2 regions of the Lelliottia sp. GFLA7 genome follow, and region 1 is predicted to be linked to the other one. Evidence: predicted binding sites of a transcription regulator. Region 1 holds the regulator's gene; the other holds the start of a gene.

Region 1 (7,796 bases):
ACCAACCCAGTAAAAGAAGACATCGAATACGTTGAGTCCATTAAGAACGATGTGCAGTGGTTAGGATTCAACTGGTCAGGCGACATTTGCTACTCTTCAGACTATTTTGATCAGCTCTTTGCCTATGCGGTGGAGCTGATCAACAAAGGTCTGGCCTACGTTGACGAACTGTCTGCTGACGAAATCCGTGAATATCGCGGCTCGCTGACCGCGCCGGGCAAAAACAGCCCATACCGCGATCGTAGCGTCGAAGAAAACCTCGCCCTGTTCGAAAAAATGCGTGCGGGTGGCTTCGAAGAAGGTAAAGCGTGTCTGCGTGCCAAAATCGACATGGCATCACCTTTCATCGTGATGCGCGATCCGGTTCTGTACCGTATTAAATTTGCCGAGCACCATCAGACCGGCAACAAGTGGTGCATCTACCCGATGTACGACTTCACCCATTGCATCAGCGATGCGCTGGAAGGCATCACGCACTCTCTGTGTACGCTGGAATTCCAGGACAACCGTCGTCTGTACGACTGGGTGCTGGATAACATCACCATTCCTGTGCATCCGCGTCAGTACGAGTTCTCTCGTCTGAATCTGGAATACACGGTGATGTCCAAGCGTAAGCTGAACCTGCTGGTGACGGATAAGCACGTTGAAGGCTGGGATGATCCGCGTATGCCGACCATTTCCGGTCTGCGTCGCCGTGGTTACAGCGCCTCATCGATCCGCGAATTCATCAAGCGTATCGGCGTGACCAAGCAAGACAACACCATTGAAATGGCGTCGCTGGAATCCTGTATTCGCGAAGATTTGAACGAAAATGCGCCGCGCGCAATGGCCGTTATCGATCCGGTTAAACTGATTATCGAAAACTATCCGCAGGGCGAAAGCGAGCTGGTGACGATGCCTAACCATCCGAGCAAACCGGAAATGGGCAGCCGCGAAGTGCCATTCAGTGCTGAAATCTGGATCGACCGCGCCGATTTCCGCGAAGAAGCCAACAAGCAGTACAAACGTCTGGTGATGGGCAAAGAAGTGCGCCTGCGCAATGCCTACGTGATCAAAGCTGAGCGCGTCGAAAAGGACGCAGAAGGCAATATCACCACGATTTTCTGCAGCTATGATGCGGAAACTCTCAGCAAAGATCCGGCAGATGGTCGTAAAGTGAAAGGCGTTATTCACTGGGTCAGCGCTGCGCACGCGCTGCCGGTTGAAATTCGTCTTTACGATCGTCTGTTCAGCGTGCCAAATCCGGGCGCTGCGGAAGATTTCCTGGCGACGATCAATCCGGAATCCCTGCTGATCAAACAGGGCTACGCTGAGCCGTCGCTGAAAAATGCGGAAACCGGCAAGGCTTACCAGTTTGAGCGTGAAGGGTACTTCTGTCTTGACAGTCGTTATGCAACCGCTACCAAACTGGTCTTCAACCGTACAGTAGGTCTGCGTGACACGTGGGCCAAAGCTGGCGAGTAATCCAGGTCAATGAGAGACAAACGCCGCATATTGCGGCGTTTTTTTTGCTTGTCGATCAGGCTGTTAGTATTTCATCGAAAAAGAGACGTTTAACATTGAGGTCAATGAGCTGCTACTTATTTTATTAAATAAAATTTGATGCGCATGAGGAGAGTAAAATAAAACGATGTAATCGCTATCAATAATTATTAGTGATTGAATTTAGTTGATTTTTTAATGTAAAAACCCTTCCTGACCTATATGTTACAAATCACTACCAATTATGTGCACTTCGTCATAATCCTGCATTTTGCCCACTGAAAAGCATTGATAATTCGCGTCGCGAAAAATAGTCTAAAGACGGTAGTTAATTCGAGGGTATTTATAACTACCCCTGACCGTTTGGTCTTTTTAGATTTTTCGCCGTTTAAGGCGCTTTAATTCGTCAAAGAGGAACAACTATGCGTACGTTCAGTGGCAAACGTAGTGCGCTGGCGCTGGCTATTGCCGGTGTGACAGCAATGTCTGGCTTTATCGCTTCACCGCAGGCTCAGGCAGCAGGCTTTATCGATGATTCCACGCTCACGGGCGGTATCTATTACTGGCAACGTGAACGTGACCGTAAAGATGTTACCGAAGACAAATACAAAACCAACTTGTCCCATTCCACCTGGAACGCCAACCTCGATTTCCAGTCAGGTTATGCTGCGGACATGTTCGGGTTGGACATTGCGGCGTTCACTGCCATTGAGATGGCAGAAAATGGCGACAGCGCGCACCCGAACGAAATCGCGTTCTCCTCGAGTAACAAAGCCTACAAAGAAGACTGGTCGGGTGATAAGAGCGGAATAAGCCTCTATAAAGCGGCCGCTAAGTTCAAATACGGCCCGGTTTGGGCTCGCGGCGGGTATATTCAGCCAACCGGTCAGACGCTGCTAGCCCCACACTGGAGCTTTATGCCTGGTACATATCAGGGTGCCGAAGCCGGGGCAAACTTTGACTACGGTGATGCGGGCGCGTTGAGTTTCTCCTACATGTGGACCAACGAATATAAAGCCCCGTGGCATCTGGAGATGGATAAGTTCTATCAGAATGACAAGAAAACCAAAGTCGAATACCTCCACTCGTTAGGGGCGAAATATGACTTTAAAAACGATTTAGTGCTGGAAGCGGCTTTTGGTCAGGCAGAAGGATACGTGGATCAATACTTCGCCAAAGCCAGCTATAAATTCGATATCGTCGGCGGCCCGCTGTCCACCAGCTATCAGTTCTACGGCACGCGTGACAAAGTCAGCGATGGCAGCGTGAACGATCTGTATAACGGCACGGCATGGCTGCAAGCATTGACCTTCGGCTACAAAGTCGGGCAAGTTGATTTGCGTCTGGAAGGAACATACGTGAAGGCCGAAGGCCAGCAGGGCTACTTCTTGCAGCGTATGACACCGACCTACGCGTCATCAAATGGTCGCCTGGATATCTGGTGGGATAACCGTTCGGATTTCAACGCCGATGGTGAGAAAGCTGTATTCTTCGGCGCCATGTATGACCTGAAAAACTGGAATCTGCCGGGCTGGGCGGTTGGCGCATCTTACGCGTATGCATGGGACGCAAAACCTGCAGATATGGCTACGCCGGACGCTTACTATGACCCGAACTATCGCCTGAAAGAGTCCTCATATAGCCTCGATGCGATCTACACCCTCCAGGAGGGTCGCGCGAAGGGCACGATGTTCAAACTGCACTTCACCCAGTACGACAACCACTCCGATATTCCAAGCTACTCGGGCGGTTACGGCAACATCTTCCAGGATGAGCGTGACGTGAAATTCATGGTCATCGCGCCATTCACCATTTTCTGATGAACGCGCCGGCGGGGTGATTCCCCCCATCCCGCCGGAATGGAGACTGAAATGCTGAAAAAATTGATTATCGTCGCGGTGCTCGCATCGGGGCTGGTCGCCTGCGCACAGCCTCAGGCACCAAAAGAAGACTCACGACTGAAAGAGGCGTACAGCGCCTGTATTAACACCGCCGAAGGATCGCCAGACAAAATCCAGGCCTGTCAGAGCGTGCTGACTGTGCTGAAAAAAGAGAAAGCGCACGAGCAGTTTGCGACGCAGGAAAATGTGCGGGTGCTGGATTACCAGGCCTGTATTCAGGCGCGTCAAACCGGTAACGATCAGGAAGTGGCAAAGCGTTGTGACAAGATCTGGCAGGAGATCCGCAGCAACAACAGCAAGTAATCTTCTTTTGCCACGCCCGGTTGTGCTTCATCCTGAAATTCGCAGGATGAAGCGCAACCGGGCTTTTTCATTTATAGCAGGCAAAAAAAAGCCAACCGTTAGGTTGGCTCAGAGTATGAAATACGATTATTTGGTGTCGTGCGCGTGATCGTTTTCGCGGCAATCGCCTTCTGCACAGTGACCGTAGAGGTACAGGCTGTGGTTGGTCAGACGGATACCATGACGAGTGGCAATCTCACGCTGACGAGATTCGATAGATTCATCGCTAAACTCAATCACCTTGCCGCAATCCAGGCAAATGAGGTGATCGTGGTGATGCTGTTGTGTCAGTTCAAAAACGGATTTACCGCCTTCAAAATTATGACGGGTGACAATCCCGGCGTCATCAAATTGGTTCAGAACGCGATAAACGGTCGCCAGGCCAATCTCTTCGCCCATGTCGATCAGACGTTTATACAAGTCTTCCGCACTGACATGGTGATTGTCCGGCCCTTGCAGTACTTCCAGGATTTTTAAACGAGGAAGCGTCACTTTCAGGCCAGCCTTCTTTAATGCGGTATTGTTGTCAGTCATGCGGAATCTGTCCTGTTGCTAAACGATTCACTTCTAAAGAAGAAGTGACAGAAAATGCACTTGGGATAATGCGTTTCATTATAGAACTGCCATGCTTAAATGAAAACTGCAAGTCTCAAGCAAAGTATGCTTATAAAAACGTGGTATCGCCAACAAAGTTGAGCGAAGGCATCCACTTTAACCTGGGATATTGTACAGGTCTGAAAGCAAAAGTTAAAAATTTGTAGCAATTATTTTAATTGGAAATACCTATCAATGCGGCGCAACAGTTTTGCAGCGCCGCACGATCAATCAGGCATTCAGGATATCGTCGAGGTGAAGTTCTTCGCGGATCTGCTTAACCCATTGGTTTACGCGTTCTGCGGTGAGTTCTGGTTGACGGTCTTCGTCAATCGCCAGGCCCACAAAGTGATCGTCATCCGCCAGGCCTTTAGACGCTTCAAAGTGGTAACCCGCCGTTGGCCAATGACCGACAATCGCCGCGCCGCGCGGTTCGATGATGTCGCGGATGGTGCCCAGCGCATCACAGAAGTACTCTGCGTAATCTTCCTGGTCACCGCAGCCGAACAGCGCGACCAGCTTACCGTTGAAGTCGACTTCTTCCAGCGTTGGGAAAAAATCATCCCAGTCACACTGCGCTTCGCCGTAGTACCAGGTAGGAATGCCCAGCAGCAGAATATCGTAGCCTTCGAGATCTTCTTTGCTGCTCTTCGCAATGTCATGGACGTCGGCAACGTCTTTACCAAGCTGTTTTTGAATGTTTTTTGCGATGTTTTCGGTATTACCGGTATCGCTGCCGAAGAAAATGCCGATGATTGCCATGAGTAAAATAACCTCTTGAAACTTAATGGTATGGTGGCACAAATTGTCCACGGATAAGGGCAATCATAGCAGAACAGAGAAGTCAGCGGAAACAGCTATCACGCGGGACTGCACTCTGTGCTACATGAAAGTGGGGTAAGGGTGGTTTTTCAGACTTTTACTGAGAATGGCGCAATGCCTGCAGTTGCAGCATAAGCATCTCTTCGATCAGCTCGCTGCGGCTGATTTCACGGGCCTCAGCCAGTTCGCTTAGGGCATCGACGGCGTCCGCATTGAGTTTTAACTCGACGCGTTTAAGCCCACGACTTTTGTCGCGTTTAAGCTGGTTGCGCTTATTGATGCGCAACTGTTCATCGCGCGAAAGCGGATTGGTTTTAGGTCGTCCCGGTCGACGTTCAGTCGCGAACAGATCTAATGTCGTACGGTCCGTTTGTTCTTTGGCCATGATTCAGATAATTCGGGGAAAACGAGCGGCCCTGCTATTGCCGGGGCGATGAGCGCGACATCATACATTACTGATATCAGCACGCCAACGACTGGAGGCCAACAGGCGTCCAGTCGCTGACATTTTAATCAAATCGCGTTCTCAGAGAGATAACGACGGATGGCGCGCAGCACCGCTTCCGGTTTTTCGGCGTGAACCCAGTGGCCCGCACCGGCAATCACATGCGCACGCGCCTGCGGGAATTGCGCCAGCAGCGCATCGCGATAGGCTTCGGTGACATACGGTGAATTACCGCCGCGAATAAAGAGCGTAGGGGACTGCCAGGCGGGAACCGGCTGCCAGCCGACAATGTTATCGTACTGATCCCACAGCACCGGCACGTTAAATCGCCACGCGCCCTCGACGAACGACTTCAGCAGAAATTGCACCACGCCTTCTTCATCTAACTGCCCGCGCATAATCGCCGCCGCCTGCTGGCGGGTTGCAGCGCCCGCTTCAGTGACAGCGTTGATCGCCGCAAAGATTTCATCGTGGCGACGAACATCGTAATCCACGGGCGCCACGTCAATCACCACCAGCTGGTTGATGCGCTCTGGCGCAATGGCCGTCAGGGCCATCACCGCTTTACCGCCCATTGAATGCCCAATCAGCGTCGCTTTTTCGATGTTATTCGCATCAAGCGTATCCAGCAGATCCTGGGCCATCGCCGCATAAGTCATCTCCGGATCGCGGGCTGAAATACCGTGGTTGCGCATATCGACCTGCAAAATATCGTGATCGGTAACCAGATCGCGCGCCAGCACGCCCAAATTATCAAGGCTGCCAAAAAGGCCGTGAACCAGTACGATGGGAGAATTATTGTTCGGCGATTGTGCAGATTGCGCTCGGCTATTCAATTTCATGGCAAAGTTCTTTTTTTACGTATGTCAGGTTAGGGTATTATGTTGACCATTCTGCCGCCCGGCTGCAAGGATCCAGTTTATTCTGACTTTTGCCGCCACCCTGGCTTGACCCTATCCGCGGTTGGGATTAGCCCCTATAATCCCAACGACTTGTATTCAGATAAGATATTGCACTGGATTAAGATGAAAACAATCGAAGTTGATGATGAGCTCTATGCGTATATTGCCAGCCACACGCGACATATTGGCGAGAGTGCGTCCGACATTTTACGTCGCATGCTGAAATTTTCTGCCGCTTCACAGCCTGCAACTCCGGTTTCAAAAGAGGTTCGCGCGTCGAACGTCGTGGCGGAAGCAAAAACCGTTGCGCCGGTTAAAGACAAAGTGCGTGCGGTACGTGAACTGCTGCTCTCCGATGAATACGCAGAGCAAAAGAAAGCGGTTAACCGTTTTCTGCTGGTGCTGACTACACTTTATTCACTGGATAACAAAGCGTTTGCTGAGGCGACCGAGTCGCTCCACGGCCGTACGCGCGTGTACTTCGCGGCGGATGAGCAGACGCTGATTCAAAACGGTAACCAAACCAAACCAAAACAGGTTCCGGGTACCCCATATTGGGTCATCACCAATACCAACACCGGACGCAAACGCAGCATGGTCGAACACATCATGCAGTCGATGCAATTCCCGGCGGAATTGATTGAAAAGGTTTGCGGAACAATTTAACCCTTGCATAAGAAGGACCAGGCAATGGCAAATCACGAACGTGCGGGTCAGCCTGCACAACAAAGCGATTTGATTAACGTCGCTCAGCTTACCTCTCAGTACTATGTATTGAAGCCGGAAGTGGGCAACGCAGAACACGCAGTGAAGTTTGGTACGTCTGGCCACCGCGGCGGCGCGGCACGCCACAGCTTTAACGAACCGCATATTCTGGCCATTGCTCAGGCCATCGCTGAAGAACGCGCCAAAAACGGTATTACCGGTCCGTGCTTCGTCGGTAAAGACACCCACGCTCTGTCCGAACCGGCCTTCATTTCCGTTCTGGAAGTGCTGGCAGCGAATGGTGTGGATGTCGTTATCCAGGAAGACAACGGCTATACCCCAACGCCTGCGGTCTCGAACGCTATTCTGGTGCACAACAAAAAAGGCGGCGCGCAGGCGGACGGTATCGTTATCACGCCATCGCACAACCCGCCGGACGATGGCGGTATCAAATACAATCCGCCTAACGGTGGCCCGGCTGATACTAACGTCACCAAAGTGGTTGAGGACCGTGCGAACGCGCTGCTGGCTGATGGCCTGAAAGGCGTTAAGCGTATTTCTCTGGATGCTGCGATGGCTTCTGGTCACGTGAAAGCGATCGAT
Region 2 (7,796 bases), on a different contig from region 1:
CGGCAGCAGATCGGACGGCGTCACCAGCAGGCCGAGCACCAGGAACATGCCGATTTGCGCCAGCCACGCCAGGCCGTCAAAGTTTTGCAAAATCGCGTGGCGGTTGCGTATCGGGCGATTACCCAGCAGAAAACCGCAGAGATAAACAGCCAGAATGCCGCTGCCGTCTAGTGCGGTCGTCAGGGCGAAAATCAGAATACCGCCGCTCAGTGCGAGCAGAGGATACAGGCCAGCAGGCAGGGAAATACGGTTGATCATCTGTTGCAGCAGGTAGCCACCCGCTAAGCCGATGATAATCCCCAGTCCAAACTGCTGCAGAATATGCCAGGCGAACATCCAGCTCAGGCCGGTTTCATGCTGCTGAATCATCTCAATCAGCGTGATGGTCAGAAACACCGCCATCGGATCGTTGCTGCCGGATTCAATCTCCAGCGTTGAGCCAACACGTTCGTTCAGCCCTTTACCGCCGAGCAGGGAAAACACCGCGGCGGCATCGGTAGACCCGACGATCGCGCCGATCAGCAGCCCTTCCATGATATCCAGGTGGAACAGCCAGGCGGCCATCATGCCGGTCAGACCGGAAGTGATCAGGACACCGACCGTCGCCAGCGACAGCGCTGGACCGAGTGCCACGCGAAAGGAGCTGGCCTGCGTACGCATCCCGCCATCCAGCAATATCACCGCCAGCGCGAGGTTACTCACCATGTAGGCGAAGGGATAGTTATCGAAGGGAATACCGCCAATACCATCGATGCCAGCAAGCATGCCGATGGCGAGGAAGATAACAAGTATAGGTATGCCGAGACGCGACGAAAATGAACTTAATAAAATACTGCAGGTTACGAGGACTGAACCCAAAATGAAAAGACTGATTATCGCTGCGGCATCCAATGTTGTCTTACTCCCACCTCAATGTAGTGACTGTTACATAAACCCTAACATAATAACGGCCGAAACCGCGTTTTATTGGCCCGGTAAAAAGGCTTTTTTATGCCTTTATAACGGGATGACCGCTGATTGTTAATTCGCTGACAGCCCCGTCGTGCTTAAGGGCGGCCTGTGCGCCGAGCGGCAAGGTCACCGTCTGCTGTTCGTGACCAAAATCCAGCCCGCCGATTACCGGAATATTCACTCTTGAGCGAATGTAATCCATCATACTTTCCAGCGAATACCCGGCATCGTAATCATTCGGCGTGGAACCGCTAAAACTACCGAGCACGATGGCGCGCTGACGGGAGAGAATGCCCGCGTGCATGAGTTGCAACAGCATGCGCTCGACGCGGAACGGATGTTCGTTGATATCTTCCAGCACCAGAATGCCGTTTTCAATATTCGGCAGCCAGGGCGTGCCAATCAGCGACACCAGCATCGCCAGATTTCCGCCCCACAGTTGACCCTCACACTCGCACTGCGGGCCAGTGCCTTGCCATTCAATCGAGAAAACGGGATTTTGCAGCGCCCGCCAGAAATACGTTTGCGTGAAGGCGTCCAGATCCGGTGCGCCGAAATTCGCTGCCAGCATCGGGCCGCTAAAGGTGATGACGTTATGCCGCGCCAGCAAGCCCAACTGGATGACGGTGAAATCGCTGTGGCCACAAATCAGCAGGGGATCGTGCTGCTGGCGAGTGGCCAGTCCGTCCCAGTCGATGGTTTCCAGTAATCGGCTGGCACCGTACCCGCCACGCACCGCCAGCACGATGTTGTTCGCGCCTTCAACATTTACCAGATCGTTGATATCCGCCAGTCTTTGCGTCTCTGTTCCGGCAAAACGCTGCTGACGACGGGGGATAATTGTCTGATTTGTTACCGAATGGCCAGATTCCAGTAAGCGCTGAATACCGCGCTGTGCGGCGTCCTGGTTAATGCAATAACCGGAAGGGGCGATGAGATGAAATCGGGACATGGCAATTCCTTGCTGAATGAGAACTTAATTATCTATATCATGCCGCCTATAGGCCGCCTGCTTCAAGGGGGATAGCGTAATCGCGATGACCGGATATAAGGATAGATGACGTGAAATTGAGATGGTTTGCTTTTTTGATGGTATTGCTGGCGGGCTGTAGTTCCAAAAAGGATTACCAAAATCCGCCATGGAATCCGGAAGTGCCTGTGAAGCGTGCGATGCAGTGGATGCCTATCAGTGAAAAAGCCGGGAAGGCCTGGGGCGTGAGCCCACGGCTAATCACGGCGATTATCGCGGTGGAATCAGGGGGCAATCCTACGCTTGTGAGCAAATCGAACGCGGTCGGTTTAATGCAGCTTAAAGCCTCTACGGCAGGGCGCGAAGTGTACCGCTACATGGGCTGGAAAGGTCAGCCGTCGACCAGCGAGCTGAAAAACCCGGAACGTAATATCTCCATGGGTACGGCGTATTTGAGCATTCTGGAACATGGGGTTCTGAAAGGTATCGACGATCCGGAAGTGATGCAGTACGCGCTGGTGGTCTCTTACGTTAACGGTGCAGGCGCACTGCTACGTACTTTCTCATCGGATCGCAAAGAAGCGATTGAAGAGATCAACGGCATGGATAAAAACGAATTTGTTGACCATGTTGCGAAGAATCATCCGGCACCACAGGCTCCGCGCTATATCTGGAAAGTTCAGAAAGCCATGGACGCCATGTAATGCCATTGCCGGGCAGCGAAAGGCTGTCCGGCACCCATCAAATGACCTTATTCGCGCGTTCCCGCGCTTCTCGCTCCAGTGAGAAAATAATACGCTGAAGTTCGCGCTCGGCACCTGGGCCGACATTCAGAAAGCGGAAGCTCAGACGTGGCGTGGTAATAGTTTCGTTTTTGCTGTCCACGACTTTGCGTTCGCTAATGGCGATAAGCTGCGCGTCAAAGTAAAACCGTCCCCAGCCGCCCATATCCAGCTCAATCTGGGAAAACCGCATCCCTTCGACCAAACCCTCTGGTCGAGCCGTATCCATCAATGCGCCCATGCCGCCTAACGAAAGGTCAAACAGGCGGAAGCGGATCTCTTTTTTATCCGGCATTTTGGCTTTACAAAAATAGGACGGATGCAGCGGGGCGTTGATACGAAAATATTCGCGGCGCTGAACAAACCACACGCTATCGGGTAATGGCGCAAAAAAAGCAGGCAGGCCCTGATAGTCGCCCTGAATCAGCTGCGGTAGGACAAACTCGACTTTCGCGCCTTTCGTTTCCGCCATCACAGCGAGATTTTGCGCGCGCAAAGCCGCCCGATTTTCATATTCCTGACTACCGAGGTCGATGACCAGACGCTCAGGGGTCGCCTCAAGGATCTTGCTGATAAACTGATTTGTAGACCAACTGATGCGCAAAGGGACTTCGCCCTTATGCAGGTCGCGTAATACCCCTAAGACAGCCAGCGGATTTTGCTTCAGGAACTGCTCACTGTAATTACTCACGCCGAATGGCTCCTCGGTTGTCTGACAGACTGTCGATGAAGTATCGGCAGTAAACGAAAGAACTTAATACAAACCGGTGAATTTTTTTTTAAAATGAGACGTAATTAAGTCGGTGACAAAGAATGATTTTCGCGTGCTGTCCTATACTTAAGTCACTTGCGCGGAAGATTTCAGCGCATGCGTTTAATCTGCAAGAGGGCATCGTATGGGTATCATCGCGTGGATTGTGTTTGGTCTGATTGCCGGTATTATCGCAAAATTCATCATGCCTGGGCGTGATGGCGGCGGCTTTATCCTGACCTGTGTACTGGGTGTGATTGGTGCAGTTGTGGGAGGCTGGCTGGCGACAATGTTTGGCGTCGGCGGCAGCGTGAGTGGTTTCAATTTGCACAGTTTCCTGGTGGCTGTCGTGGGTGCCATCGTCGTGCTGGCGATATTCCGGTTACTCAGGCGTGCGTAAGCAGACATCAACGGCTCTCGATTGAGGGCCGTTTTTTTTTGGTCTTGATATTGCTTTGTAAATCGAAATGAGAATAATTGTCGTTTCTGGCTATTTCTAATAATAAGACGACAATATGAAAACCTCACGTTTTGCGATATGTGCGTTGGCAGGCGCGGTCACGCAGGCGTTACACACGCCTGCGTTTGCTCAGGAATCCACAATCGTGGTCAGCGGGGCGGAGCAAGATAGCGCGCTGCCCGGTTGGACCAACAGCGCTACAAAATCTGCGGTGGCTGAAAGTAAAACCCCGCAGGTGATAAACACGATATCGGCCACGGAGATCGCGCAGCGCCACGCGAATTCGGTCAACGAAATCCTGCGCTACGCGCCAGGCGTTTCCACCGAAGTACGTGGCAATACCTCGTATATGAGCGAATACAAAATTCGCGGCTTCACCGTTGAGCAAGAGTATTACAACGGTCTTCAACTTCCCTATAACGTGACCGGGAATACCAAAGCGCGGATCGATCCCTTGTTGATCGAGAGTGTAGATATTCTCAAAGGCCCCGCATCTGTTCTGTACGGCGGTGGCTCGCCCGGCGGGCTGGTGAATATTCAGGGCAAAAAACCGCAAAAAAACCAGCATACGGAAGTGGGCTTTACTACCGGCACGCGTAATCTGAAAGAGGGTTATCTGGATTCCACCGGGCAAATCGCCGACAGCGACTGGAATTACCGTCTGCTGGGTAAAGCGACCGAAGGTGACGATCAGCCGCACACCACGCGCACCGAAAACTATCTGGTCGCGCCGTCTGTCACCTGGCAGCCTGACAGCAAAACGCGCCTCACCCTTGACGCGCTGGCGCAAAACACCCCGAGCCTCTCGCCGTCGAACCCGTTGCCGTTATCGTATTTGCGGTCGAAATATGCTGATCGACGCGACTACGCGGGTGATGAGTGGAGCGGCTTCAAGCAGCGCCAGTGGATGTTGGGCTACAGCTTTGAACATGAATTTGACAGCGGCTGGGGCTTCAACCAAAAAGCGCGCTATTTTGACGTCGACACCCATCAGCGCAGCGTCTATTCAACGGGGGCGGGTAGCGAGCTTTACCAGCTCAATCGTTTTGCCTACACCACGGATGAAGATCTGCACAGTTTTAATATGGATAACCAGGTAACCAAAACCGTGACCCTGGGTGAATGGAAACATCACCTGCTGGCGGGCTTTGATTATCAGAAATTGAATTCCCATTTCCACTATCGCTACGCGTCGGCAACGCCGGGCATTGATATGCGTGACCCGGATTACACGCAAATCAGTGAAAGCGCGCTGGGCCTGTATACCGCGCAGAAAAACCGCCTGAGCTATCAGCAAAACGGTTACTACCTGCAGGATCAGGTAGAGTTTGGCGGCTTGAATCTCCTCGGCAGCTTGCGCTACGACGATTACCGTTCGGTCACCACCAACTATCTGCAGAATGGCGACAAGGCTTGGGTATCGCAGGATCGCGTAACCAAACGACTGGGCGCGCTGTATGCGTTTGAAAACGGAATTTCACCGTTCATCAGTTACTCAGAAGGCTTTGCCCCAGTTTCGCCGCAGGGCACGTTGATGGCGAAAGATGTCAAACCGACCACCAGCAAACAGGTGGAAGGCGGGGTCAAATATCTGTTGGAAGAGTACGCCACCACGCTGACCGCGTCAGTGTTCAATATTCGCCAGAAAAATGTCGTGACCACCGATCCCGGTTTCCTGAACTATCGTCAAACGGGTGAAGTGGAGTCGAAAGGGGCTGAGCTGTCCGTCGTCAGCCGTCCGACCGATAATCTGACGCTGATTGCAAACTACGCGTACACCCATGCGATCAACACCGAAGATGATAAGTATCAGGGCAAACGACCGACGCAGGTGCCGGAAAATGCCTTTAATCTTTGGGGTGATTACACCTTCGACAGCACGCTGCTGAAAGGCTTGAACCTGGGCGCGGGTGCGCGTTATACCGGGCCGATGGAAATTGCGCCAGCCAACGATCAGGGCAAGCTGGGCGGAACGACTCAGTACGATCTGGCCGCGTCGTATAGACTGGGTGAAGTTATGCCTTCTCTCGAAGGGCTGACCCTTAAGGCCAGCGCGCAGAACATCACCAACAAAGAAACCTTTACCTGTTATGACGCCACAAACTGCTGGATTGGGCGCGACCGTACTTATCAGGTCGGAGCGAGCTACAGTTTCTAATTAAGCACGGTGCACTGAGATAAAAAGGAAAACGGCAACTGATGTTGCCGTTTTTTTGCTATTCCCTTTTGGGATGTGAGCAATAAGATAACGTTCTGGCTACTGCGCCGCACTCTTCTGCGTTGACGATTGAGGAGCCACATCATCATTCGCCGCCGGTTGCGAGGCCGGTACGCTGTCGCACGGTTTCTCTTTCGGGCACACAAGATCCAGCATTTTTAAGGTCACGCCGTTGGTCCAGCCGAATCCATCCTGCAACGGATACTCGCCTCCGCCGCCGCCCGTCCCGGTGGTAGAAACGTCATATTTCTCGACCAGTTTTTGCTCGCGATCGTAGGTGTGCTGAACGTTGGTGAGGAAGCGCCAGGTGACATCCATCGCCACTTTTTCATGCCCGTAGTTTTGCAGCCCTTCAGCGGCAACCCATTGTAAAGGTGCCCAGCCGTTTGGCGCATCCCACTGCTGGCCGCTATTGATGGTGGTCGTCGAGATCCCACCCGGTTTTAGCAAACGCGAGGCCGTCGCGCTGGCAACTTTCGCAGCACGGTCGTTTGATGCGGCGTTCACATACAGCGGGAACAGCGCGGCGGCAGTTAGCTGATTACGCACCTTTTTGCTTTTCAGATCGTAATCGGCGTACCAGCCCTCTTTTTCATTCCACAGATGGCTTTCCATGGCTTTTTGACGAGACGTCGCCAGGGTTTCATACTTGCTGGCCGCAGCAGCATCACCCGATTCCTGGCTGGCTTTTGCCAGCAGTTTTTCCATCTTGAACATCAGGGCGTTAAGATCGACAGGCACAATGCTGGTGGTGCGGATCGTCCCCAACTTTTGCGGATCGTCCATCCAGCGGGAGCTAAAGTCCCAGCCGGACGCCGCCGCAGATCGCAGATCGCGATAGATCTCCGTCGCCGGACGGTTCGGGTTATTTTTAGCGGTGGTCACGTCATCCAGCCAGGATTCAGGGCGGGGCGTATCGCGGTCATCCCAGTAGCGGTTCAGAATCGAGCCATCATCCAGTTTCACCACCCGTTTGTTCGCCTGTCCCGGCTGCAATGTCTCCGCGCCCTCCATCCAGTAGGCGTACTCTTTTTCCATCTGCGGACGATAGGTTTTCAGCGCCTCTTTATCATGCGTCGCCAGCAGCTCAACCATCAGCGAGAAGAAAGGCGGCTGAGAGCGGCTCAGATAATAGCTGCGGTTCCCATTAGGAATGTGGCCCCACGAGTCGAGTTCGTAGCCAAAGTTCGCCACCATATCGCTGATCTTGTCCCAATGGCCGCTCTCGGCCAGGCCCAGCATAGTGAAGTAGCTGTCCCAGTAATAGACCTCACGGAAGCGCCCGCCGGGCACGACATAGGGTTTTGGCAACGGAAGCAGTGAATCCCATTTGCTGGCCTTGTCGGTGGTGCGCGTCAGCACCGGCCATAACCCGTCAATATGTTCGCGTAAGTTCTGTCCGGCGGGGGGAACATATTTTTCCCCTTCGCCCGGCAGGGTGAAGTTCATCTCGACAAAGTGGCGCAGGTCAAAGCCAGACTGTTTATGCTGCATCCGGTAATCCGCCAGGATCATCAAGGGATCGCTTTTTGGTACCGCGTCGGCAAAGGTTTTTTGATCAGGGAATAATTTTGCGCTCTGCACGTCGACGAACAGGGGACCGAGCAGAATATCCGGCGACTGCTTTTGCGTCGATTGTGCCTCTTCGGCATGGCTGAACGCAG

Evidence for each region. The regulator Fur, encoded in region 1, represses iron uptake genes when iron is present. The targets are predictions, from matches to a motif close to ATAATAATGAGAACNACTATCAA.
Region 2: the regulator Fur is predicted to act here: its motif matches at 3,916-3,938, upstream of AC07RN_RS16230 (TonB-dependent siderophore receptor).

What each region holds. Positions count from the first base shown of each region.
Region 1 covers NZ_JBWLAQ010000001.1:784,896-792,691, reverse strand. The annotation lists gene glnS (glutamine--tRNA ligase) at 1-1,464, shown strand, start outside; gene chiP (chitoporin ChiP) at 1,905-3,302, shown strand; gene chiQ (ChiQ/YbfN family lipoprotein) at 3,357-3,686, shown strand; gene fur (ferric iron uptake transcriptional regulator) at 3,813-4,259, opposite strand; gene fldA (flavodoxin FldA) at 4,551-5,081, opposite strand; gene ybfE (LexA regulated protein) at 5,239-5,526, opposite strand; gene ybfF (esterase) at 5,655-6,428, opposite strand; gene seqA (replication initiation negative regulator SeqA) at 6,612-7,154, shown strand; gene pgm (phosphoglucomutase (alpha-D-glucose-1,6-bisphosphate-dependent)) at 7,179-7,796, shown strand, end outside.
Region 2 covers NZ_JBWLAQ010000006.1:69,437-77,232, reverse strand. The annotation lists gene AC07RN_RS16255 (potassium/proton antiporter) at 1-891, opposite strand, end outside; gene ldcA (muramoyltetrapeptide carboxypeptidase) at 989-1,903, opposite strand; gene emtA (membrane-bound lytic murein transglycosylase EmtA) at 2,014-2,625, shown strand; gene ycgR (flagellar brake protein YcgR) at 2,663-3,394, opposite strand; gene AC07RN_RS16235 (GlsB/YeaQ/YmgE family stress response membrane protein) at 3,600-3,854, shown strand; gene AC07RN_RS16230 (TonB-dependent siderophore receptor) at 3,970-6,072, shown strand; gene AC07RN_RS16225 (alpha,alpha-trehalase) at 6,172-7,796, opposite strand, start outside.